3 regions of the Micromonospora sp. CA-248260 genome follow, and region 2 is predicted to be linked to each of the others. Evidence: riboswitches for the same ligand, from Rfam matches in the RefSeq annotation. Region 2 holds a riboswitch; each other region holds the start of a gene.

What was found. Region 2 has a riboswitch for cyclic di-AMP ahead of ACQP2H_RS23185 (coiled-coil domain-containing protein). Riboswitches for the same ligand answer to the same signal wherever they lie in the genome.
Region 1: it holds a riboswitch for cyclic di-AMP, as region 2 does, so the genes downstream of both, ACQP2H_RS09600 (C39 family peptidase) here and ACQP2H_RS23185 (coiled-coil domain-containing protein) in region 2, are expected to answer to the same signal.
Region 3: it holds a riboswitch for cyclic di-AMP, as region 2 does, so the genes downstream of both, ACQP2H_RS02925 (coiled-coil domain-containing protein) here and ACQP2H_RS23185 (coiled-coil domain-containing protein) in region 2, are expected to answer to the same signal.

The regions. Positions count from the first base shown of each region.
Region 1 is NZ_CP192021.1:2,195,586-2,203,006, forward strand. Features, by position in the region: gene ACQP2H_RS09580 (polysaccharide pyruvyl transferase family protein) at 1-73, opposite strand, end outside; gene ACQP2H_RS09585 (acyltransferase family protein) at 260-1,615, shown strand; gene ACQP2H_RS09590 (hypothetical protein) at 1,714-2,160, shown strand; gene ACQP2H_RS09595 (hypothetical protein) at 2,286-3,044, shown strand; cyclic di-AMP (ydaO/yuaA leader) riboswitch at 3,419-3,563, shown strand; gene ACQP2H_RS09600 (C39 family peptidase) at 3,836-4,687, shown strand; gene ACQP2H_RS09605 (CDP-glycerol glycerophosphotransferase family protein) at 4,903-6,597, opposite strand; gene ACQP2H_RS09610 (bifunctional cytidylyltransferase/SDR family oxidoreductase) at 6,622-7,421, opposite strand, start outside.
Region 2 is NZ_CP192021.1:5,412,232-5,419,652, forward strand. Features, by position in the region: partial or broken gene ACQP2H_RS23170 (alpha/beta fold hydrolase) at 42-932, shown strand; gene ACQP2H_RS23175 (HelD family protein) at 1,263-3,380, shown strand; gene ACQP2H_RS23180 (cation diffusion facilitator family transporter) at 3,575-4,489, shown strand; cyclic di-AMP (ydaO/yuaA leader) riboswitch at 4,722-4,853, shown strand; gene ACQP2H_RS23185 (coiled-coil domain-containing protein) at 4,857-5,918, shown strand; gene ACQP2H_RS23190 (SRPBCC family protein) at 6,049-6,516, opposite strand; gene ACQP2H_RS23195 (STAS domain-containing protein) at 6,615-6,977, opposite strand; gene ACQP2H_RS23200 (hypothetical protein) at 7,311-7,421, shown strand, end outside.
Region 3 is NZ_CP192021.1:604,381-611,801, reverse strand. Features, by position in the region: gene ACQP2H_RS02935 (hypothetical protein) at 1-394, opposite strand, end outside; gene ACQP2H_RS02930 (YibE/F family protein) at 614-1,957, shown strand; cyclic di-AMP (ydaO/yuaA leader) riboswitch at 2,124-2,255, shown strand; gene ACQP2H_RS02925 (coiled-coil domain-containing protein) at 2,259-3,284, shown strand; gene ACQP2H_RS02920 (carbonic anhydrase) at 3,350-4,084, opposite strand; gene ACQP2H_RS02915 (helix-turn-helix transcriptional regulator) at 4,296-4,646, shown strand; gene ACQP2H_RS02910 (lipocalin family protein) at 4,922-5,524, opposite strand; gene ACQP2H_RS02905 (hypothetical protein) at 5,765-6,139, shown strand; gene ACQP2H_RS02900 (hypothetical protein) at 6,292-7,089, shown strand; gene ACQP2H_RS02895 (YkvA family protein) at 7,168-7,421, shown strand, end outside.

The DNA.
Region 1 (7,421 bases), 3.2 Mb from region 2:
CCTCGTACGCCTCCTCCGGGCCGCGTACGTCGAACGGGTCCTTCTTGGCCCGCATCAGGATCCGCTGGTGCACACTCTGCTCCGTTCCTCGTTCGCCGGGCGTGCCTGCGACGGGCCGCGCCGTTCCGCCCCATGGGCGCGCGCCGACACCGACGGGTCCCGCGATGTTAGGGCAGTGGAGGGATTTCGTACACCTTCCGCACATCCGCACCACCCCGGCGCGCCACCCGCGGTGGGGTGTGCCGGTAGGGTGCCCCGGGTGACCAGCGTGCCCACCCCCGCGTCCCCGGCGCTGAACCGGCTGCCGTCGCTGACCGGGTTGCGGTGGATCGCCGCCATGCTGGTCTTCGGCTACCACGTCGGCACCATGCGGATCGTCACCCAGCCCGACGCCAAGGCGGTGGTCGACTGGCTGTTCACCCTGGGCCTGTCCGGGGTGCAGTTCTTCTTCATCCTCAGTGGCTTCGTGCTGGTCTGGTCGACGCGAGACGGCGACCGGCGGCGGGACTTCTGGCGTCGCCGGCTCGCCAAGATCTATCCCAACCACGTGCTGACCTGGGCGGCGGCGCTGCTGGTGATGTGGTGGTTCGCCGACCCGGTGGTGCCGCGCGCCGCGTGGGAGAACCTCTTCCTCATCCAGGCGTGGGACCCCACCCCCGGCTACTTCTACAGCATCAACAACGTGAGCTGGTCGCTCTCCTGCGAGCTGTTCTTCTACCTCTGCCTGCCGCTGGTGCTGCCGGCGATCCGGCGGGCCCACTCCGGCGTGCTCTGGGCCGTGGTGGTGGCGGTGCCGCTGGTCATCCTGGCGCTCTGGCCCGGTCAGCAACTGCTCCCCGAGGGCAGCAACTGGTGGTTCACCCAGGTCTTCCCGCTGGTCCGCTCCACCGAGTTCTGGCTGGGCGTCGCCGCCGCCGAACTGCTGCGTAGGGGCCACTGGCGGGGGCCCGGCCTGCCGCTGGCCAGCCTGCTGTTCGTGGTCGTCTGGGTGGCGGCGCACTGGATCCCGGCCGAGATGTGGGCGGCGCTGCTGTCGGTGGCGTACATCCTGGTCATCCCGGCGGCGGCCCGCGCGGACGTGCAGGGCCGCTGGTCGCCGTGGCGGCACCGCACCCTCATCTGGCTCGGTGAGGTGTCGTTCGCCTTCTACCTGGTGCACGTGCTGGTGATGATGACGGTGCTGCGGCTCACCGGGCACTGGGGTGTGGGGCTGCCCGGCTGGTCGGGGCCACTGGCCGTGCTCGGTTTCCTGGTGCTGAACCTGGCGTTGGCCGCTGCCCTGCACCGCTTCGTGGAGACGCCGATGATGCGCCGGCTCGCTCCCCGCCGCCGTACCCCACCCGTGCCGGCCGCCCCCGACGCCGCCCGCGGTGCCTCCGCCCGCAGTGCCGCCGCCTGCGGTGCCGCCGCCTGCGGTGCCGCTGGCCCCGACGCCGTTGTCGGCGGTGCCGTTGTCGGCGGTGGGGCGCCGGCCGGCGTCGCCGCCGCCGGTGGGGTTCGGCCGGACGGCGCGGCCGGCAGCGGCGGTGTCACCGTGCCGGGGCCGCGGGCTGCCGGCGACGGGCGGCGTGCCGGACTCCCCGTCGAGTACGTCGGACCGCGCGACCCGCACTGACCACCCCGCCCGGCCGTCCGGACCAGGTCCACGGTGGTGGGCGCGGCGACACGCCCGGCGGTGCTGCGGGTCGGTCACCCCGGCGGTAACGTGGACATATGCTCCCGGCCGCACCCACCAGTCCGCTGTGGTGGGTCGCCCGCTGGTGGTCCCGGCTGCTGACCGGCCTGGCCGTCGCGATCGCGTTCGCCGTCGCCGGCCCGTCGCTGCCCGGCCCGGCGTCGTTCGACCCGGGGCCGGCGGCAGCCGCCCTGCCGGTCGACGCGTCGCTGTCCTTGCACGCGGCCGGAGCCCCGGCCGCCCCGACCGGCATCCGCAGCGGTGGGCAGGAGGCCGACCCGGCCGGCATCGCCGCAGATCGGGCCGTCGCCGTGGTGCTCGCCGTGCCGGCAGCGGACCGGGCCGCCGTCGTGCTCGCCGTGCCGACGGCAGACCGGGTCGACGCCGTCGTGCCGGCCGGCGTCGCGCGGAGCGCCCCGCCCCCGGCGCTGCCGGCCGGTCGAACACCCGTCGCCACCGCCCCCCGGGCACCCCCGGCGGGCTGACCGCCCACGCGGGGGCCGACCACCCGCGACCGCCTCCGCCACGCACCACACCCGCACCGCCCGGCCGGATGTTCCCGCCGCCGGTACGGCCTCCTCTTCCGCATCCCGCCTGCGAGGTGTCGACCGTGAACACCGTGCTCTCCCAGTTCCTGATCGAGGTCCCGACCGCCACCGTGATCTGGTCCGCGCTGCTCGTCCTGGCGTTGACCGGGATCACCATCCTGGTGGCCCGGCCCGAGCGGGACCAACCGGCCGCAGCCACTGCCGACGCGCCGGCATCCGACGCCCCACCCCCCGTCGCCGACCTGCGTCGCTACGCGGAGGAGGTGGCCGTCGCCGCCTCCGGAGCCGCCCGGAGGGCCCGCCACCACCGCGTGGCCTGGCTGGCGGCCCACGACGCACTGGAACGGGCCTGGCAGGCGTACGACGAGGCGGAGACGCTGGCCCGCCGGTTCACCGGTGCCCGGGCGCTGCCCAGCCCGCGTACTCCCCGCACCCCCGCCGAGTACGCCGGTCGGGAGCGGTGGCTGCACCAGGAGGCCGTGGCGGCGCACTGGCGGGGAGAGTTGTCGGTGGAGCGGCTGCGGGACGTCTTCGCGCACCGCGACGGTTGGGACCCGCGTCGGCACCCGGTCGAGCACGAGGTGATGCTGGCCCGCGCGGTCCGCGAGGACCGGCGTACGGCGTACCGGGCTGCGGTCGGGCGGGAACGGGCGGCGTGGCGGAACGCCGAACTGGCCGCCGAGGCGGCCCGGTCGCTGGCTGCCGAGGCACACGCGGCGGCGCAACGGTGGCGGCCGACCCGGGTCCCACTGCCCCGTCCGGCGACGTCCGCCACCCGCCCGGCCCCTGCCACCCGCTGGCGTCCGGCCCGGGTCGGCTGACCCGGCCGTCAGGTCGGCCGGCCGCCGGTTGGCGAAGCCGGACCGGTCAGCGGTCGGCGGGTCGGCGGGTCGGCGGGACTGAATTGTTATCTGCGGGTTGTGGGTGCCGTCACTGCGGGTGGAAACCGGACACCTGGTCACAGTCGGTCACATCGACTGCGACGATCATCGGCGGTCGATGCCCTGCCGTCCGGGTTTTCGCCTGGACGGGCTCGGGCGCTCCGACCGTCCCACGCGTGGCGGGTCAGTGCCCGAGTGCCCCGAAACTGACTCGTCCAGCCCATGTTTGTGCAGCTCAGCGGGCTGGCGAGGGGGGAAACCGGCCAGTAGTGTCGCTGCGGTCCGGTGCGGTTTCCGATCGCAAGAGGCGACGCCGTGCCGACCCGCTCAATCGTGCCAGTCACGAACCGGGGACCCACACGCACCACCTGGGGTGAATCTCCGGGCCACGGCCCGGGGTAGGGCGATCTTCCCGCCCGAATCCGTCAGCTAACCCGGTCGGCGGCAAAGGAAGGAGTTCCCTCCTCGTGCAGCATGACCCCACCCCCTCGGTAGTTCCTCCACCTCGGTGCCGGGGCACCGCCGGACCGTCGCGCCCGACGCGCTGACCCGGCTCTGTGCCCCGCCGCCCGGCCCCTGCCGGGCGAGCCGCCGATCCGCCCGGCCCCCCGTCGGGCGGTCCCTGCCGAACGAGCGGCGCAACACCCGATCCGCGCGTGGCGTGTCCGCCGCGTGCCGATGGGTTGTGCCCGCCGCCTCGCCCCGTGGAGGAACACCCTGTGAAGCACCACATGAAACGACAGCTCCGCCTACTGGGCACCCGACGCCCGTACCGGATGGTCGTCGGCTCGGCGGCGGTCCTCGTCCTGGCCGCCGGTGGCACCGCCCTGGCCGCCGGGGTCGACGACGCCCCGACCGGCCAGCAGCGCGCCACCGCCGTGGCCGAGACCGCCCCCCGCCTCGACGACGTCGCCAGCCGCGCCCAGGCCCGGGTCGCCGTCCCCGCCCCGACCAGCCCGTCGGCCACCCCCTCGGCCAGCCCGTCGGCGAGCGACGCCCCGTCGCCGCGCGTCACCCGGGCGAAGGCCAGGGCCACCGCCGACCCGGACCTGACCCGCAAGGCGGCCCCGAAGCCGCCGTCGTCGAAGGTCCTGCGCTACGACTACCAGGCCCAGACCACCTACTACTACTGCGGCCCGGCGGCGGTCCGCAACGCGCTCAGCGCGGCCGGCATCGAGCGCGGCCAGGACGACCTCGCCGCCCTGTTGGGCACCACCGAGATGGGCACCAACTCGGCCGAGGACACCACCCGGGTGCTCAACGCCGTGGTCAAGGGTGACCCGTACCGGACCAGGATGTTCGCCGGCACGCCGAGCGACGCGCAGATCGACCGGCTGCGGGCCGACGTGGTCGCGGCGGTCGCCGACAAGCGGGCCGTGGTCGCGAACGTGGCCGGGGACGCCACCGACCTCGACGGCGGCTGGCACTCCTTCCCCGGCGGCCACTACATCGCCGCCGTGGGCTACCGGGACAACGGTCGTACCGTGCGGATCGCCGACTCGGCCGACCCGTCGCTGCCGGCCTACTGGGTCAGCGTGACCACCCTGGCGAACTGGATCGCCACCCGGGGCTACTCCGCCTGACCGAGCCACCCCACCCGCCCCGGCCGCCCGACCACGGGTGGCCGGGGCGGTTCGCTGTCCCCGGGTCGACCCGGCCGGCCGGACGAAGATCGTGCTCGAACATGGTTGTAGTGGCCTCCTCGCAGGAGGCCACTACAACATGGATCGAGCACGATCTTGCCGACGGAGGCGGGCGCGAGCGGAGGCGAGCGGGTGCGGGCGGAGGCGGGTGCGGGTCAGGCGTGGGGGGAGAGGGGGGCGGCGGGGGCACGGGGGGTCGGCGGGGCCCAGCCCGGTTCCAGCTCGCGGCGGGCCGCGGCCAGGAAACCCTCGGCGTACGCGTCGGCGGGGAAGTCGCCCAGGTAACGGCGGCGGGTCTGCCAGCGGGCCGCCGCCAACGGGTCGGTGTCCAGCAGCCCGGTCAGCACCTCGTCCAGGTTGGCCATGTCCCGGCGCAGCACGTAACCGGAGCGGGCCAGCGGGAACCGGTCCAGGAACTCGTCGCCGTCGACGCCCAGGTCGGTCACCGCGTACGGCTTGCCGGAGTAGAGGTAGTCGGAGATGACCCCGGAGACGTCGGAGACCAGCGCGTCGGAGCGGTTGACGCACTCGGTCAGGCTCAGCTCGCGGCTGGCCGCCGCCCCCCACAGGTGCTGCCGGCCGGTGCGGGTCCGGTCGGCGGCGAGCAGTTCGGTGAGCCGGGCCAACTGCCGGGCCGAGGCCGGATTCTGCCCGGTGTACGGGTGGGCGCGCAGGATCACCGTGGCCCCCCGGTCGAGCAGCCGGCGCAGCAGCGGCTCGGCCACCGGCAGCGAGCAGTAGTTGGCGTCGGCGTGGTGGCCGGTCCAGGTGGGGGTGTAGAGCACGGTCGGGGCGGTCAGCGGGCGGGCCTCCCGGCGTACCTCGATGGCTTCGACCTGCGGGCGGCCGACCACGACGAACTTCTCGGCGGGGATCTCCACGCCGGCCCGCGCGTACCGCTCGATCGCCGCCGGACCGGCCACGAAGATCTTGTCGAAGATGGCCGAGACCGGGTTGGCGCTGGGGGCCTTGTCGCTGTCGCCGTGGTGCAGCTGCACGTGGGTGAGCTGGGTGAACCGGATGCAGTGACTGTTCTTCGCCCCGTGGTTGACATAGAACGCCACCCGCAGGCTGGGCACCAGCGCCTCGTCCATCGCCTTGAGGGTGGGGCAGTAGACCACCGGGGCGCTCGTCGCGGCGGCGATCGTGGGCAGGAACTCCGGCTCCCGCAGCAGCACCAGGAACGGCCGGCCGAGCCGCTCCAGGTAGGGCAGCCACATGGTGACCTGGTATTCCGAGCCGGGTGGGGCGGAGAAGTAGAGCAGGAACTCCGGCTGGTGCGCGCGCAGCGCCCGGGTCACCGGGCCGCCCCCGCCCGACGGCCGGAACCGCCGCCGGGCCAGGTCCAGGCCGACCGCACCGCAGCCGGCCGCGACCACCAGCACGACGACCAGCGCCAGCACGGCAGGCAGGGCGAACGCGGCGGCCACCGCCACCACGGCGAGCAGCCCCAGCAGTACGCCGCCGAGCCGGGCGGCGACCAGCGGGGTCCACGCCCGCAACGGCAGGTTCGCCGCCCGGATCTCCAGGTTGCCGGCATCGCGCAGCGGTCCCACCAGCAGCACCAGGCCCAGCAGCAGCAGCGCGGTGAGCGCCAGCACCGGGTCGAACCCGTCGTCGAGCCGGCGGGCGTAGCCGACCAGGATGCCGGCGGCCAGCAGCACCGTCTCGGCGACGATGTCGGCGTCGGGGCGGACCCGACGTTCGTAGCCGGCGGCGGCCAGCGCGGCCACCGCCAGGGCCAGGCCCCAACCGGTGGCCCCGGTGAACGCCACCACCAGGAAGGCGACCACGGCCAGGCCGGTGGTCAGGCACCGTGCGATCAGTTTCCTGACCAGCTCACCACGCATGTCGTACCGTCTCCGGGGGTCGGGTCAGCCGGCGTCGACGCCGCTGGGCAGCCGGTCCTGCTCGGCCGCGGTCGGCTGCGCCGGCACCGGGGCCGCCTCGCCGGGGGCCCGCCGGACGTCGATCACCTGACCGGTGAGGTCGGAGATCAGCACGTCGAGCGAGGACTGGGCGACCGTTTCGGCGGCCAGCAGGGTGTGCTCCGGCTCCTCACCGAACGCCTTGGTACGCATCGGGGTGGCGGTGCGCTCCGGGTTGATGCAGTTGACCCGGACGCCGTACTCGGCCCACTCGTCGGACAGTGCCTGGGTCAGGTTGACCAGCGCCGCCTTCGTCGAGGAGTAGAGCGCGTACTGGGCCCGGCCCCGGGTGTAGGAGCTGGACGTGTAGAGCAGCAGCTGACCCTTGGTCTGCTGGAGGTACGGCAGGGACTGCCGGGCGGCGATCACCGGGCCGACGAAGTTGACCTGGAGCACCCGGTCCATGGTCTCCTCGTCCATCTCGGCCAGCGCGCCCTTCTCCAGGATGCCGGCGGTGACCACCACGTGGTCGATCCGGCCGGTGGCCTCGAACGCGGTCTTCAGTGCGGCCTCGACGTCGCCGGTCTGCTCGACGTGGGTGCCGGTGCTGGAGCGGCTGAACGCGAAGACCTGCGCGCCGTAGCCCCGGGCCAGCTCGGCCAGGTCGTGCCCGATGCCGTAGCTGCCGCCGAAGATGACGATCGTGCGCCCGGCCAGCTCCTCGGTGTAGCTGCGGTGCGACAGCCGGGGGGCCTGGGCGGCGGCGAGCTGGAACAGCTTGTCGGCGAGGTGCACGTCGACCGGGT
Region 2 (7,421 bases):
TCACACCGGTGAATGTGTCCCGGTGGCCTGGGGAGGTGGCGATGCCGGATCAGCGGGAGTTGCGGCTACCCGACGAGGTACGACTGCATGTCGAGGTGAGTGGCCCGACCGATGCCGAGGTCACCGTGGTCCTGCTGCACGGCTGGACGCTGGACGGTCGGGCCTGGCACAAGCAGCTCGCCGACCTGCGCAGCCGGTTCGGCGACCGGGTGCGGGTGGTCGCCTACGACGCCCGGGGGCACGGCCGGTCCAGCTGCATGGCGCTGCGCACGGCGACCCTGGCCCAGCTCGGCGACGACCTGGCGGCGGTGCTGGACGAGGTGGCCCCGGCCGGGACGGTGGTGCTGGTCGGGCACTCGATGGGCGGGATGACGGTGATGGAGTACGCCCACCGGCATCCGGTCCACTTCGCCGCCCGTACGGCCGGGCTGGTCTTCGTCTCCACCACCGCCGAGGGGCACACCCACACGGTGTACGGTCTGTCGCCGCGGATCGCCCGGCTGATCCGGCTCGCCGAGACCACCGGGGCGGGGGTGCTGGCCCGGTGCGGCTCGTGGCGGCCACCTCGTCCGCTGCTGCGCGCCCTCGCGCCGAGCATCCGGTGGATGCTCTTCGGTGACCGGTGCTCCGGCTCCGACATCCGCCTGGTCACCTCGGCGGTGGCCCGCGCGTCGCTGCGCTCGATCGGTGGTTTCCGCGCCTCGATCGGTGCCCAGCACCGGCTGGCCACCCTGGCCGCGTTGGCGCACCTGCCGGCGGCGGCACTGGTCGGTGACCGGGACCGGTTGACCCCGCCGCCGTGCGCGGAGTCGATCGCGGCGGCGCTGCCGGCCACCGAGCTGACCGTCTGCCCGGGTGCCGGGCACATGCTGATGATGGAACGCCCGGACGAGGTGAACGCCGCCCTCGCCGGCGTGCTGCACCGGGTGTTGACCGCCGGCCGGCGAGCCTGGCGCGACCCTGCGGACCAGGTCACGGCCGCCGCGCCGCCGCCCGGTCCTCGCCGGCCCGCCGTCGTCCCGGCGAGGACCGGGCCGACCGGCTGAACCGCCGGGCGGCACGCGGTTCCCCGCCCCCGGCCACCTCCGCCCACTCCCCCGGTCGGTCCGGGACGGGGAAGGACCACCGGCCGGAGGCCCCGTGGAGGTGGTGGAGGTCGCCGGACGGGTATCGCCCCGACGCGGGGTGGGTGGGTGCCCGTACCCTCATTCCGCCTGGCATGCACCCGTGCCCGGCGTCGCCGTCGCACAGGAGCCGGTACGTTGACCGACCAGACCACCCTGGAACAGGAGATCGCCGCCGAACAACGGCATCTCGACCGGGTGTACGCCCGGCTCGCCGAGCTGCGTCGCGCGGCGGCCCGCGCCGAGCGGGACGGCTACCGGATGGCCGGGGTCGGCACCTTCGGTGCGCTGGTGGAGCGGGACGCCATGGTGTTCCACGCCGCCCAGCGGCGGCACCTGTTGGACGCTGAGCACGAGGGGCTGGTCTTCGGCCGGCTGGACCTGCGCGACCGGCAGGTGCTGCACGTCGGACGGCTCGGGGTGCGCGGTGACGACGCCGAGACGCTGGTGGTCGACTGGCGGGCCCCGGCCGCCGCCGCCTTCTACCGGGCCACTCCGGCGGAGCCGCTGGGCGTGGTGCGGCGGCGCACGATCAGCTCGTCGGACGAGAAGGTCACCCGGATCGAGGACGACCTGCTCGACCCGGAGGCCGCCCCGCCGGACATGCCGGTGGTGGGTGACGGGGCGCTGCTGGCGACCCTGTCCCGGGCGACCGGTCGGGGGATGCGGGACATCATCGCGACCATCCAGCGGGAGCAGGACGAGGCGATCCGCTCCCCCGGTTCGGGGGTCACCATCGTCTCCGGTGGGCCGGGCACCGGGAAGACGGCGGTGGCCCTGCACCGGGCGGCGTACCTGCTCTATGCCGACCGCAGCCGGTACGGTGGCGGCGGCATCCTGGTGGTGGGCCCGTCGGCGGTCTTCGTGGAGTACATCGCCTCGGTGCTGCCGTCGTTGGGTGAGGAGACCGCCACCCTGCACTCGCTGGGGTCGCTGTTCCCCGGCATGTCGGCGACCCGTACGGACGGGCCCGAGGTGGCGGCGGTGAAGGGTTCGCTGCGGATGCGTCGGGTGTTGGAGCGGGCGGCCCGGGACGCGGTGCCGGACGGCCCGCAGGAGCTGCGGCTGCTCTACCGGGGGACGCTGCTGCGGTTGGAGCGGCGTGAGCTGGACGGCATCCGGGACCGGGCGTTGCACCGGGGGGCCCGCCGTAACGAGGTGCGCCGGGTCGGCTTCGACGGGGTGCTCGCCGCGCTCTACGCGCAGGCCCGTCGGTCGGCTGTCAGCGGGCTGCCCGAGCAGCGTGCCTTCGAGGACGAGATCATCGAGCGGCCGGAGTTCCGGGAGTTCCTCAAGGCGTGGTGGCCCCGGCTGCATCCGCGGCACGTGCTGGGCTGGCTGGCCCGCCCGGACCGGCTGCACCGGTACGCGGCCGGCATCCTCTCCCGGGCGGAGATCGGATTGCTCGTCGCGGCGTACCGGTCGTTGGACGTCGAGGGGCTGACGGTGGCCGACATCGCCCTCCTGGACGAGTTGGACGCCCTGCTGGGCCGGCCGGTGCGGCCGAAGAAGGCGAACCGGGACCCGTTCCAGCTGGCCGGCGGTGTGCGGGAGCTGAGCACGTTCGGTGAGCGGCAGCGCGCGGCCCGGGCGGCGGCCCGGGAACGGCCCGAGGACTACCGGGACTACGCGCACGTGGTGGTGGACGAGTCGCAGGACGTCTCGCCGATGCAGTGGCGGATGGTCGGCCGGCGTGGTCGGCTCGCCTCCTGGACGGTGGTGGGTGATCCGGCGCAGACCGCCTGGACGGGCGACCAGCAGGAGTTGGACCGGGCCCGGGACCAGGCGCTGGGCCGGCGGCGGCGGCACCGGTTCACGCTCTCCACCAACTACCGCAACTCGGCGGAGATCTTCGCGGTGGCGGCGGCGGAGATCCGCCGGCTCTATCCCGACCTGGAGTTGCCGAGTGCGGTGCGGTCCACCGGGGTGGAGCCGGTGGCGCTGCACGTGCCGGCGGCGGAGCTGGCCCCGGCGACGGTGGACGCGGTGGACGCGGTGCTGGCCGAGGTGGCCGGGACGGTCGGCGTGATCACGCCGGTGCCGCGCCGCGACGAGGTCGCCGGCTGGTTGGGCGACCGGGGCGGGGCGCGGCTTCAGGTGGTGACGAGTCTCCAGGCCAAGGGCATGGAGTACGACGGGGTGGTGCTGGTCTGCCCCGGGGAGATCCGGGCCGATCCGGGCTCGGGGGTACGGACGCTCTACGTCGCGTTGTCCCGGGCCACCCAGCGCCTCACCACCATCGACCCCACCGGCTGAGCCACCGGCCCCGATCGGCCCGGCCCCTGGTCGAGGGCCACACCGAACGCTTCTGGGTCGTCGGCGACCCCGCTGTCGTGCTGGGTCGACGGCCCCTGCTGTCGCTCCTGGCCGAAGGCCCGGCTGTCACTTGCATACATAGCGATGTGAGCATAGATTGGATCGGGTCCGCAGCGGCGACGGAAGGTGTGGACGTGGGCGCAGGTCATGACCACAGTGCGACGGTCAGTAACGCCGCACACCGGCACCGCGGTCGGCTCTGGGCGGCTTTCGGACTGCTCGCCGTGTTCATGGTGGTCGAGGCGGTGGCCGCGTTCGGCACCGGCTCACTGGCCCTGCTCTCCGACGCCGGCCACATGTTCACCGACGTCCTCGGCATCGGGATGGCCCTGGCGGCGATCACCGCCACCCGGCGGGCCACGCAGGACCCGCAGCGCACCTTCGGCCTCTACCGGCTGGAGGTGCTCGCCGCGCTGGCCAACGCCGTCCTGCTCAGCGGGGTGGCGATCTACGTGCTGATCGAGGCGGTCCGCCGCTTCGGCGAGCCACCCGAGGTGCTGGCCGGCCCGATGCTGGTGGTGGCGGTGCTCGGCCTGCTCGCCAACCTCGTCGCGTTCGGCCTGCTGCGCGAGGGGGCCAAGGAGAGCATCAACCTGCGCGGGGCGTACCTGGAGGTGGTCGGCGACCTGCTCGGCTCCCTCGGCGTGATCGCGGCGGCGCTGCTGATCGCCGGCACCGGCTGGTGGTGGGCCGACCCGGTGGTCGCCGTGGCGATCGGCGTGTTCATCCTGCCCCGCACCTGGCGGCTCGGGCGGGCGGCGGTGCGCATCCTGGTGCAGGCCGCCCCGGAGCATCTCCCGGTGACCGCCGTACACGACCGGTTGACCGCCGTGCCCGGCGTCGCCGAGGTGCACGACCTGCACGTCTGGACGCTCACCTCCGGCATGGACGTCGCCTCGGCCCACCTCACCCTGGCCGGCGACGCCGAGGCCGGCACCGTGCTCGCCGCCGCCCGTGGTGCCCTGCGGGAGGACTTCCACATCGAGCACGCCACTCTTCAGATCGAGCCCCGAGCGACCCCCGGAGCATGCGGCCCGACCCACTGGTGACCCCGACTGCCGCCCTGCGGCCGGGCCGCCGCCCTGCGACCCGGCCGCCGTCTCGTGCCCGGTGGTCGGGCCCACTCTCCGGGAATCGCGCTGTAGATCAACGGCAATTTGCGCCGTTCACACCTTTTGGCAGTATTCACTCTCGTACCCTCAGTCACGAGGTAGGCAGCTGTCCCACGCGTACCGGTAGGCTCGGCTCCGGCCACCGCCAGGCGGCGCCCACCGGCGCCGGCAGTGGCCGCCGCCTAATCGCCCACCAGGGCGAACCGGGGAACCACGTTCCTGGGGTGCATCCGCGTCAGCGGTAGGGATCTTCCGTCCCGAACCCGTCAGCTAACCCGGTCGGCGGCTGACGGAAGGACATCACATGCACGTACGCACCACCACGCGACTACTGGCCGCAGTCGTCACGGCGCTCGCCCTGGGCGTGTCGTCCGCGCCGTTCAGCCCGGCCGTCGCCGCGCCCACCACCCGCCTCGCCGCCCCCGGCGACGACGAGGAGGGCGGCACCCCGGCCCTACGCGACCAGCTCGACGCGGCCAGCAAGGGGTGGCTCGACGCGAAGACCGCCCTCGAGCGCTCCACCCGACGTCAGCAGGAGTTGGACGGCCAGCTCAAGGCCATCGAGGCCCAGCTGGTCACGCAGACCGGCAAGGTCGGCGAGATCGCCGGAGCGGCCTACCGCACCGGCCGCCTCGGGCCGATGTCCGCCCTGCTCAACAGCAACAGCCCCGGTGGCTTCATGGACCGCGCGTCGGCGTTGGAGACGGTCGCGGCCCGGGAGGACCAGGAACTGCGCAAGATGATCGAGACCCGGGACCAGGCCGCCCGGACCCGGGCCGCCGTCAGTCGGGAGATCACCGAGCAGCGCAAGCAGGTCGCCACCATGGGCAAGCGGAAGGATCAGGCCGAACGCGCGCTGGCCGTGGCCGCCGCCGACAAGCCGGCCCCCACCTCCTCCAACGACTCCGGCAGTTCGGAGGGCACGTCCAGCAGCAACGCCAAGGGGGCGCCCCGTAACTCCGACGGTTCCTGGCCGTCCGAGTCGTGCAGCGTCAACGACCCGACCCCGGCCAACGGCTGCATCACCCCGCGTACCCTCAACGCCCTCCAGCAGGCCAAGGCGGCCGGTTTCACCCGGTACGTCTCCTGCCACCGTCCCAGTGGTTCCGGTGAACACCCCAAGGGCCGCGCGTGCGACTTCGCCGCGCAGAAGAACGGCTTCGGCGGGGTGGCCAGCGGCGGCGACCGGACGTACGGCAACAACCTCGCCGCCTACTTCATCCGTAACGCCGACCGGCTCGGCGTGCTCTACGTGATCTGGTTCAAGCGGATCTGGCTGCCGAGCAGCGGCTGGAAGGCGTACAGCGGGGGCAACGGCGACCCGTCCAGCGACCACACCAACCACGTGCACCTGTCGATGTACTGAGCTGGCCCGGTGGCCCGTCCACGACGGGCCACCGGAACACCGCCGACAGCCAACCGGAAGACCGCCCGACGGGCCACCGGAACACCGCCCGACCGCAGGGTCGGGCCCGGTGTCGCAGGTCGGCCCCAGGTCAGCCGGCGGCAGACGGGTCGCCGGCCCGGCCGTCCAGCACCGCGCCGAGCCGGCTGGCCAGCCCGAGGTGAGCGGCGCGGGCCTGCCGGAAGGCGTACCCGAACAACGGTGCCGGCGCGGCGAGGGTGATCTCCACGTCGATCCGCAGCAGGTCACCCTCCGTCCGCAGCCGGGTGTGGTTGCGGACCGTGGTGCCCGGCTGCTGTCGGGCCACCGTCACGATCTCGTCGTCGCCGACCTGCAGGACATCCGCCTGATAGGTGACGGGAAACCGCAGCGGCCCCAACTCCAGCCGATCGGTGATCGCATAGCTGGCCAGGGCGCCCGGCCGGGCGGGCAACCGCCGCACCCGGACGATCAGGGGATGCAGTTCCTCCTGCCGGGACAGGTCGCTCAGCAAGGCCACCGCGTCCGCCTGTGCGCAGCGCGCCTGCACCGTGTAGCTGAAGCTCTCCCGCCGGACCACCGGGCCTCCTGACCGTCGTCGGTCGCACGATCGTGCCGCACCCGGGACGGACTGGCAACGTCCCAGGCCAGCGGGCTCAGGCGGGGCCGGTGGTGCGGTCAGGCGCCCGGCAGCACCTCGGGGGTGGCGGCACCGGCGAAGTATGGCTCCGGAGCGCCGAAGAGACCGAGCAGACCGGTGACCCAGAGCTGCCGGTGCACGAACCGGCTCGGTTCGGTGACGATCAACTTGACCCCACTGACCTCGGCGGTCTGGAACCCGGCGACCATCGCGCTGATCCCGACGGAGTCGATGAAGGTGACCAGTCGCATGTTGAGCTCGATCCGGGCGGGCCGGCCCTTGGCCAGCACCTCGGCGATCGCCTCACGTACCTCGTAGGCGGTGTCGACGTCGATCTCGCCACGAGGGGCGATCTCGATGACACCGGCCGGCAGGACCGACTTCACGATCGACAGGCTCACGCGAGCACCTCCACTCGCCCGTCCCCGGGCGCCTCATCAGTACGCGGGCCGCGACCGAGAGTATTCCTCCGACGGCCTCGGTCGCCACCCCTCGGGATGAGCAATTCGCGGATCCGGACGGACCGGGCCGTCCTTTCCCGCACCGTTGCTGGTCCTGTTCTCTCCGACGAACGGCTCAGCTGGGCCGTTCCAACCGTCCCAGAGTAGCGGTCCGGGTCCACTCCGAGCCGGATGCGGAGGGTCGGGCGAGCCCCGTCCGGCCTCCCGGCGCTGGTTGTGCCCGGTGCCTAGCCTGGGCGAGAGATGGGTCACCACGATCGAGGAGACGGATCGATGCTCAAGAGACTGCTCGGCCTGGCCGGCGTCGGCGCACTGCTCGCTCTCGTGCTCGCCTGCGGCTTCGGCGGTGGCGGGGACGACGACGATGACGACGACGGCGACGAT
Region 3 (7,421 bases), 2.4 Mb from region 2:
CGAGCACCGCCAGGCAGACGCTCCACCCGGTGGCCGGTGAGCCGCTCGGCTCGTCGGGCAGCACCACCACACATCCGGCCCCGCACCCGAGGGGACGGGCCGTCACCATCGCGAGCCGTACCGGACCGGTCAGGTCCCCCCGGTCCATGACCGGCGACACGACGGACGTCCGGTGGGGGCGCTCGACCGGGGTGTCGTGCCCGACGGAGGCCCGGTCCGCCGAGGTGGAGTGGCCGACCGTGGAGTGGCCGACCGGCCGACCGTCGGCGGGATGACCGGCGGCCGGGTGCGCGTCGTGGCCGAGGGTGTGCATCGCGGACAGCCCCAGCAGGGTGCCGACGAGCAGCAGCAGCCGCAGCCACCGCCCGGCCGTCGTCGTTCCCGCCCGCCGCACGGTTCCACGCTAGCCGTCCCGGACGACCGGCGGGCCCGGACGGGTCGGCCACCCGACACGGGCGTACCCGCCGCAGCGGTGGCGGGGCCTGCCACCAGCACGTGAACCGCGCGGCCCGACCTGGTGCTGGCTACCATCGTCCGACGACCCGCCGCCCGTGGATGAACCGGCTGGCCGGCTGACACGTATCCCGTCCCGGATCGTTGGGAGTACTCGCACATGGGCGCCGACCACACCCGTCCCGCTCCGTCCACCCCACCCCGGGTGCGGCGGATCCTCGTCATGACGGTGGTGCCGCTCATCGTCGTCACGGTGATCGCCACGCTGCTGCTCTGGCCGGGGGAGACCCCGAAGATCGACCAGGGCGAGCAGGTGCCCCGCTACCACGGCACGGTGACCCGGGTGGTGACCGAGCCGTGCCCGCCCGCCCCGCAGACCCCCGACGGCCCGTCGGGGGCGGCCGACGGGCCGTGCGGGACGGTGACGGTCACCGTCGGGCAGGGCCCGGACAGTGGTGAGCAGGTCGAGACGCCGGTCCCGTCGGGGCCGGGGGCACCGACGGTGGCGGTCGGCGACGAGGTGGTGCTGGTCGCGTTGGCCGACCCCACCGACCCGTCGGTGAGCAGCTACCACATCGCCGAGCACCAGCGGGGCATGCCGCTGCTCTGGCTGGTCGCCCTGTTCGCGGCGGCGATCGTCGCGTTCGGCCGGCTGCGCGGGCTGGCCGCCCTGGCCGGCCTCGGGGCGAGCTTCGCCATCCTGTTGACCTTCGTGGTGCCGGGCATCTCCGCCGGGGGCGCACCGCTGCCGATCGCGGTCACCGGCGCCGCGCTGATCATGTTCGTGGTGCTGTACCTGACCCACGGGGTCACCGCGCAGACCTCGGTGGCGGTGCTCGGCACGCTGGGCAGCCTGGTGCTGACCGGCGTCCTGGGCACGCTGGCCACCGCCGCCACCCATCTGACCGGGTACGGCAGCGAGGAGGCCACCACGCTGTCGATGTACCAGCGCGACGTGGACCTGCACGGACTGCTGCTGGCCGGGATCATCATCGGTTCGCTGGGGGTCCTGGACGATGTCACGGTCACCCAGTCGGCCACCGTCACCGAGCTGGCGCACGCCAATCCGGGGCTGTCCCGGTTGCAGCTCTACCGGGCGGCGACCCGGGTCGGGCGGGCGCACATCGCGTCCACGGTCAACACGATCGTGCTGGCGTACGCGGGGGCCTCGTTGCCGTTGCTGCTCCTGCTCACCGCCGACAGCCGGCCGGTGAGCCAGATCCTGACCAGCGAGTTCCTGGCCCAGGAGATCGTCCGCAGCGCGGTGGCGACCCTGGGGCTGGTGGCGGCGGTGCCGCTGACCACCGGATTGGCCGCGCTCGTCGTCACCGCCGGGCGCGGTCCCGCCGACGCCGACGCGACCGGACCGACGCCCACCCCACGCCCCGCCCCCGACCGTGCCGAGGCGCTGGCGGCGCTGAGCGGCCCCCGGCACGGCGAACCGTCCACCCCGGCCCCCGCACGGTGGCCAGACCCGGAAAGGAGCACGGACACCGCATGGTGACACTGCGCTGTGTGACCGGAGGTGAGGTCGCGGCTGTCGGTCGCGTCACTGATTACCCCTCGCTATCGGGAAAATACGCATTTTGCCGGGTTGTGACCGTAGATCCCCGGTACGACTCTCGGGTAACCTCGCTGCCGGTCACCGCCGAAGGCGCCCACCGGAGCCAGCGGTGCCACCGCCCAATCGCCGTACGGCGAGCCGGGGAACCGAGCACCTGGGGTGAATCCGCGCCAGCGGTAGGGGCCACTTCCGTCCCGAACCCGTCAGCTAACCCGGTCGGCGGTCGACGGAAGGGACAACTGTGACGGCACCCCTACGCCACTGGTGGACTCCGGTGGTGGCCGTGCTCGCCGCCCTGGCGCTGGTCGCCGGGCCCGCCGCCTCCCCCGCGGCGGCAGCACCCAACGCGCCCACCCCCTCGGGGCACGAGGAGGACGAGGAGCCGAAGCTGCTCACCGACGTCATCGAGGCGACGAACCGGGAGTATTCGGCGGCGAAGAACCGGCTGGAGAAGTCCAAGAAGCGCCAACTCGAGTACGCCATCGAGGTGGAGAAGGCGGAGCAGGAGCTGGCGGCGTTGGCTCCGCAGGTCAACGAGATCGCGGCCCAGTCGTACCGGACGGGTCGGGTCGGCGCGGTCGCGGCGCTGCTGGAGAGCAACGCCCCGGACACCTTCGTCCGGCGGGCCGCCGCCCTGGACGAGCTGAACATGGTCAACGCCGGCAAGCTGGCCGAGGTCAACAAGGTCAAGAAGCGTGCCGAGCAGGCCAAGCTCGCCGTCGACACCGAGGTCCGTGAGCAGCAGAAGCAGACCAACCTGATGGCCAAGAAGAAGACCGAGGCCGACAAGGCGCTCGCCCTGGTCGGCGGTCGGGGCTTCACCGGTGGCCTGGTCGACGCCACCTCGCCGGTCGCCCGGATCGCCCCGGGCCAGACGGCCGACGGCGACTGGCGCGGCGAGTCGTGCAGCGAGAACGACCCCACCACGTCCGGCTGCATCACCCCGCGCACGCTGCACATGTACAAGGAGGTCAAGCGGGCCGGCTTCAACCGGTTCGTCGGCTGCTACCGCCCCGGCGGGCCGTGGGAGCACCCCAAGGGCAAGGCGTGCGACTGGTCGTTGCAGAAGAGCGGCTTCAGCCCGTGGCACAACAACGACACCCGGATGTACGGCAACAACCTCGCCGCGTTCCTGATCCGCAACTCGGACCGGTTGGGCATCTACTACGTGATCTGGAACCGGCAGATCTGGTTCCCGGCCAACGGCTGGAGTTCGTACTCCGGGCCCTCCAACCACACCGACCACGTCCACGTGTCATTGCTGTAGCCGGCCCTCACCAGCACGAAGGCCGCCCGGCTGAGCCGGGCGGCCTTCGTCGTGCGTGGTACGCCTCAGCCGGGGACGGCCGCGGGCTCGCCGGTCGGCACGGCGTCGACACCCGTCGGCACGGCCGGCCCGGGTACGACGGCAGCGGCCGCCGCGGTGGTGGGCGCAGCCGCCCGGGTGGCGGGAGCGGCGGCCTCGTGGGCCGGCGCGACCTGGCGGACCTCACCGGCGGCGAGGCGGTAGGACATGCCGACCACCGCGCACCGCCCGGCGGCCACCTCGGCGGCGATCACCGGGGAGTTGCCGAGCAGCACCTCGACGGTCTGCGCGATGTGGATGTCGACGATCCCGTCGATGTCGTGCACTCCCTGCTGGTCGGCGCGACGCAGGCTCGGCCCGACGGCGGCGACCACCGAGTAGAGGTGCCCCGGGGGCTGGGTGCCGGTACGGGCCGCCTCCCGGGCCGCCTGCACCGCCCCGCAGGAGTCGTGCCCGAGGACCACCACCAGCGGGGTGCCGAGGATCGTCACCGCGTACTCGACGCTGCCGAGCACCTCCGGCCCGGCGGTGTGCCCGGCGGTCCGGACCACGAAGAGGTCACCCAGACCCCGGTCAAAGATGATCTCGGCGGCCAGCCGGGAGTCGGAGCAGCCGACGATGACGGCGAAGGGATGCTGGCCGTCGGCGACGGCGGCCCGGTGGCTGGCACCCTGGTTGGGGTGGTGGGGCTCCCCGGCGACGAAACGCCGGTTGCCCGCCTGTAGTTCGGCCAGCGCCTGGGTCGGAGTGATCGGGGCCATTGCCTCACCTCGGTCCGGAATCGCACCTGGTCACGCCGGCCGGCGGCGACGACGGCCGTGTTCCCACGGTCACACGCAGCGAAAGGTACGTCAAGATTTCGTGATCCACGTTTCAGGCTTTGGTCGCCACGATGTCGACCAGGGGTCGAGGCCCACGGTCGACCCGGCGGCCGACGGCGGGCCTCCCAGGTACGGGCCATACGATGACGTCATGGCGACGACGACGGGCGGCACCGGGAGCACCCGGAACTGGACGTTCCTCACCAACCACGGTCACGTGCTGCTCGCCATCGCCCGCAACCCCACCGCCCGGCTGCGGGACGTCGCCGAGGAGGTCGGGGTGACCGAGCGGGCCGCCCAGGCCATCGTGGCGGACCTGGAGACCGGTGGCTACCTGCGGCGTACCCGGGTCGGCCGACGCAACGAGTACACGATCGACCCGAGCGGTCACTTCCGGCACCCCGCCGAGGCCGACCGCCAGGTCGGTGCCCTGCTCGCCCTCTTCACCCCCACCACGCCGACTCAGGCGTCGGGGCCCACGGCCCACCCGACCGACGCCTGAGGCATCAGCCCACCTGCCCGCCCGAACCCGGCGGCGACAGCCCGGGCGACCACGCCCCAGGCGGCAGCCCAGGTGACCGGGGCCCCAGGCGGCAGCCCAGGTGACCGGTGCCGAGTCGACGGCCCACCCCCGGTGCGTGCGTGGGCGGGCCGTCGGGCGTCCGGTGCTTCATCCGGGCCACGGCGCGGTGGCGGCACCCGGACCGCGCCCCCAGGCCGGGACGGCTCGACAGAACCGGCCCGGGGACGGCTCGACAGAACCGGCCCGGGGACGGCTCAGCAGAAGCTGCCGGCCCGCGCGCCGCCGTCCTGCCGGGTGGTACGGAGGTCGCAGAGGTCGTAGCCGTTGGCGGTGAGCGCCGCCTTCGCCGCCGTCGTCTGCGCCCCGGTCAGCGCCGGCTCCCGGGACAGGACGAAGCCGGTGCTGCGGTCCGGGTCACCGACGACCGCCCAGCGGTAGTCGGGGTCGAGCCCGATCACCACGTAGTTCGGCCCACCCAGGTAGAGCCACCGGCTGCCGAGCTTGAGGAACGACACGGTCAACGCCGAGTCGGCCGGCGGGTTCTCGCTGCGGGCCCGACCGGTGACCGCACTGGTGGTGCCGACGATGGTCTGGCAGGTGTTGCGGACCCCGACGGTGCCGTCGGGCTGGACGTCGTACCGGGCCTTGACGTTCTTGAAGCACTGGATCTCGAAGATCGCCGGGATGGCCGCGACCTGGTACCAGTCGCCCGCGTACCGCTCGACGTCGACGTCGGCGACCGGGGTGAGTGGCCCGGTGTCGACGGCGGTCGGCGCGGCCTGCGCGGGTACGGCGGTGGCCAGCACCGTCGCGGTGGCGACGGCGACGGCCGCGGCGACCTGACGACGTACTCCCATGGTGTCTCCTCCGGTCTGTTCGGTCCCGGCGCGGCAGGATGTCGCGCCGCCGGCCAATTGCCCGGACCGACCGGACGGAAACTGTCGGCATTCTCATCGCCGTCGATGCATCCGGGAGCAGGTCAGCGCGCGTATCCCTGCTGGGAACGGTCCGTCCACAGGGCACACCGTGGCCCGGGTCACTGGCCCGATCGGGTCGCCGACGCTGCGCGCACGGCCGGGTGGGGATAGGTTGGACGGGTGATCCGCCCAGCTTCCACCCGGCCCGTCTGGGTGTCGAGGCTGCGCGACCTGACCCGGTTGGCGGTCACCGCCCTGGTGCTCACCGTCGGCCTCGGCGGGCTGTTCGCCGCCACCGGCGGCCCGGCCGCCGCTGCCGCCCAGCCGCTCGTGGTGACCTCGCGGGTGGCCGAGCTACCCGCCGACACCTGCGCCGGTGACGACGCGTCCACCGAGACCCGTCCCGGTGCCGGGCGACCCGCCCACGGGCCCAGCCGGCCGCTGCCGGCCGGATCCGCCGACGAGCCCACGGTCCGGCCAGCCGCCCGGTTGGACGTGGCGACGCCGGACCCGGCCCGGGACGCCACCGGCCGGCGCGGCCCGCCCCGGCACTGAGCGGCGCGGCCCTCCTGGTCCCCGTCCCCGACCGCGCCCCGGTCCGAGGTGGGCCGGCCGGATCCGGTCCGTTGAGGACACGCCGCCCGTAGCTCCCGCCCCGACCGGGCCCCCGTCCGTCCACATCGTTGTTCCACCGTGAGGTGCTGGTGATGCAGACCGTCTTCTCCGCCGTCCTGCCCGACGTCCCCGCCGCCGCCGGAATCTGGCTGATCCTGCTCGCCGTCGCGGCCGTCGCCGTCGCGGCCCTGGTCGTCCGTCCCGACCGGTTCCGGCTGGCGGTGGCCCGCCGGTTCCGCGACGCCGCCCTGCCCGACGATCGGGAGCGCACCGAACAGGACCGGGAGCACACCCGGTACGCCGAGGAGGTCGCCGTGGCGGCCGACCGGGCGGGCACCACCGCGAGCCGGCTGCGGGCCGAGTGGCTGGCCACCCAGGACGAGGTCGAGTCGGCCTGGACGGCCCTGGAGTCGGCCGAGGCGCACCTGCGTCGGCTCGCCGCCGCCGCGGCCATGCCGCTGCCGCACACCGGGCAGACCCCGGCCGAGTACGCCGACCGGGAGCGCTGGCTGCACCGGGCCGCCGAGGAGGCACACCGCCGGGGCGAGCTGTCGGACGCGCAACTCGACGACGCCCTCGCCCACCGAGCCGGCTGGGACCCGCGCCGGCACCCCGTGGAGCAGGAACTGGTGCTGCGCCGCGCCACCCGGGACCACCTGGCCGCCCGGCACCGGGCGGCGGTCGCCCGGGAACAGGCGGCGTGGCGGGCTGCCGACCTGGCCGGGGCGGCGGCGCGCAGCCTGCGGGACGAGGCGTTCGCCGCGCGGGAGCGCCGGCCGGAGCGGGCCGAGTCGGTGCTGCCGATGGCGGACAGCCCGCGCCCGTCGGCCGAAACCACCCGGGAGAACCCCACCGTGGCACGCGGCCGGGCCGCTGTCGCCGCCTACTGACCCGACCGCGACCGGTCGGCCCGTCGGGTCGGCGACGGAATCCGGCGCGACGGGCCGGGCTGGGCTAGCGTTGCGGGCATGTCCCGGGAGATGTGGGCGCTCGTGGTCGTCGGCGGCATCCTGGCGCTGGCGACGCTGGTCGGCGCGGTCCTGCTGGCGGTACGGGTCATCCGCACCCGACGGCTGCTCGGCACGCTGGGCGTGGGCGGCAAGGTGGCCTTCTACGGCGCGCTCATCTACACGATCCTGCCGGTCGACGTGTTGCCCGACCCGATCTACCTGGACGACATGGGTGTGCTGGCCGGTGCGCTGATCTACCTGGGTCGCCTGGC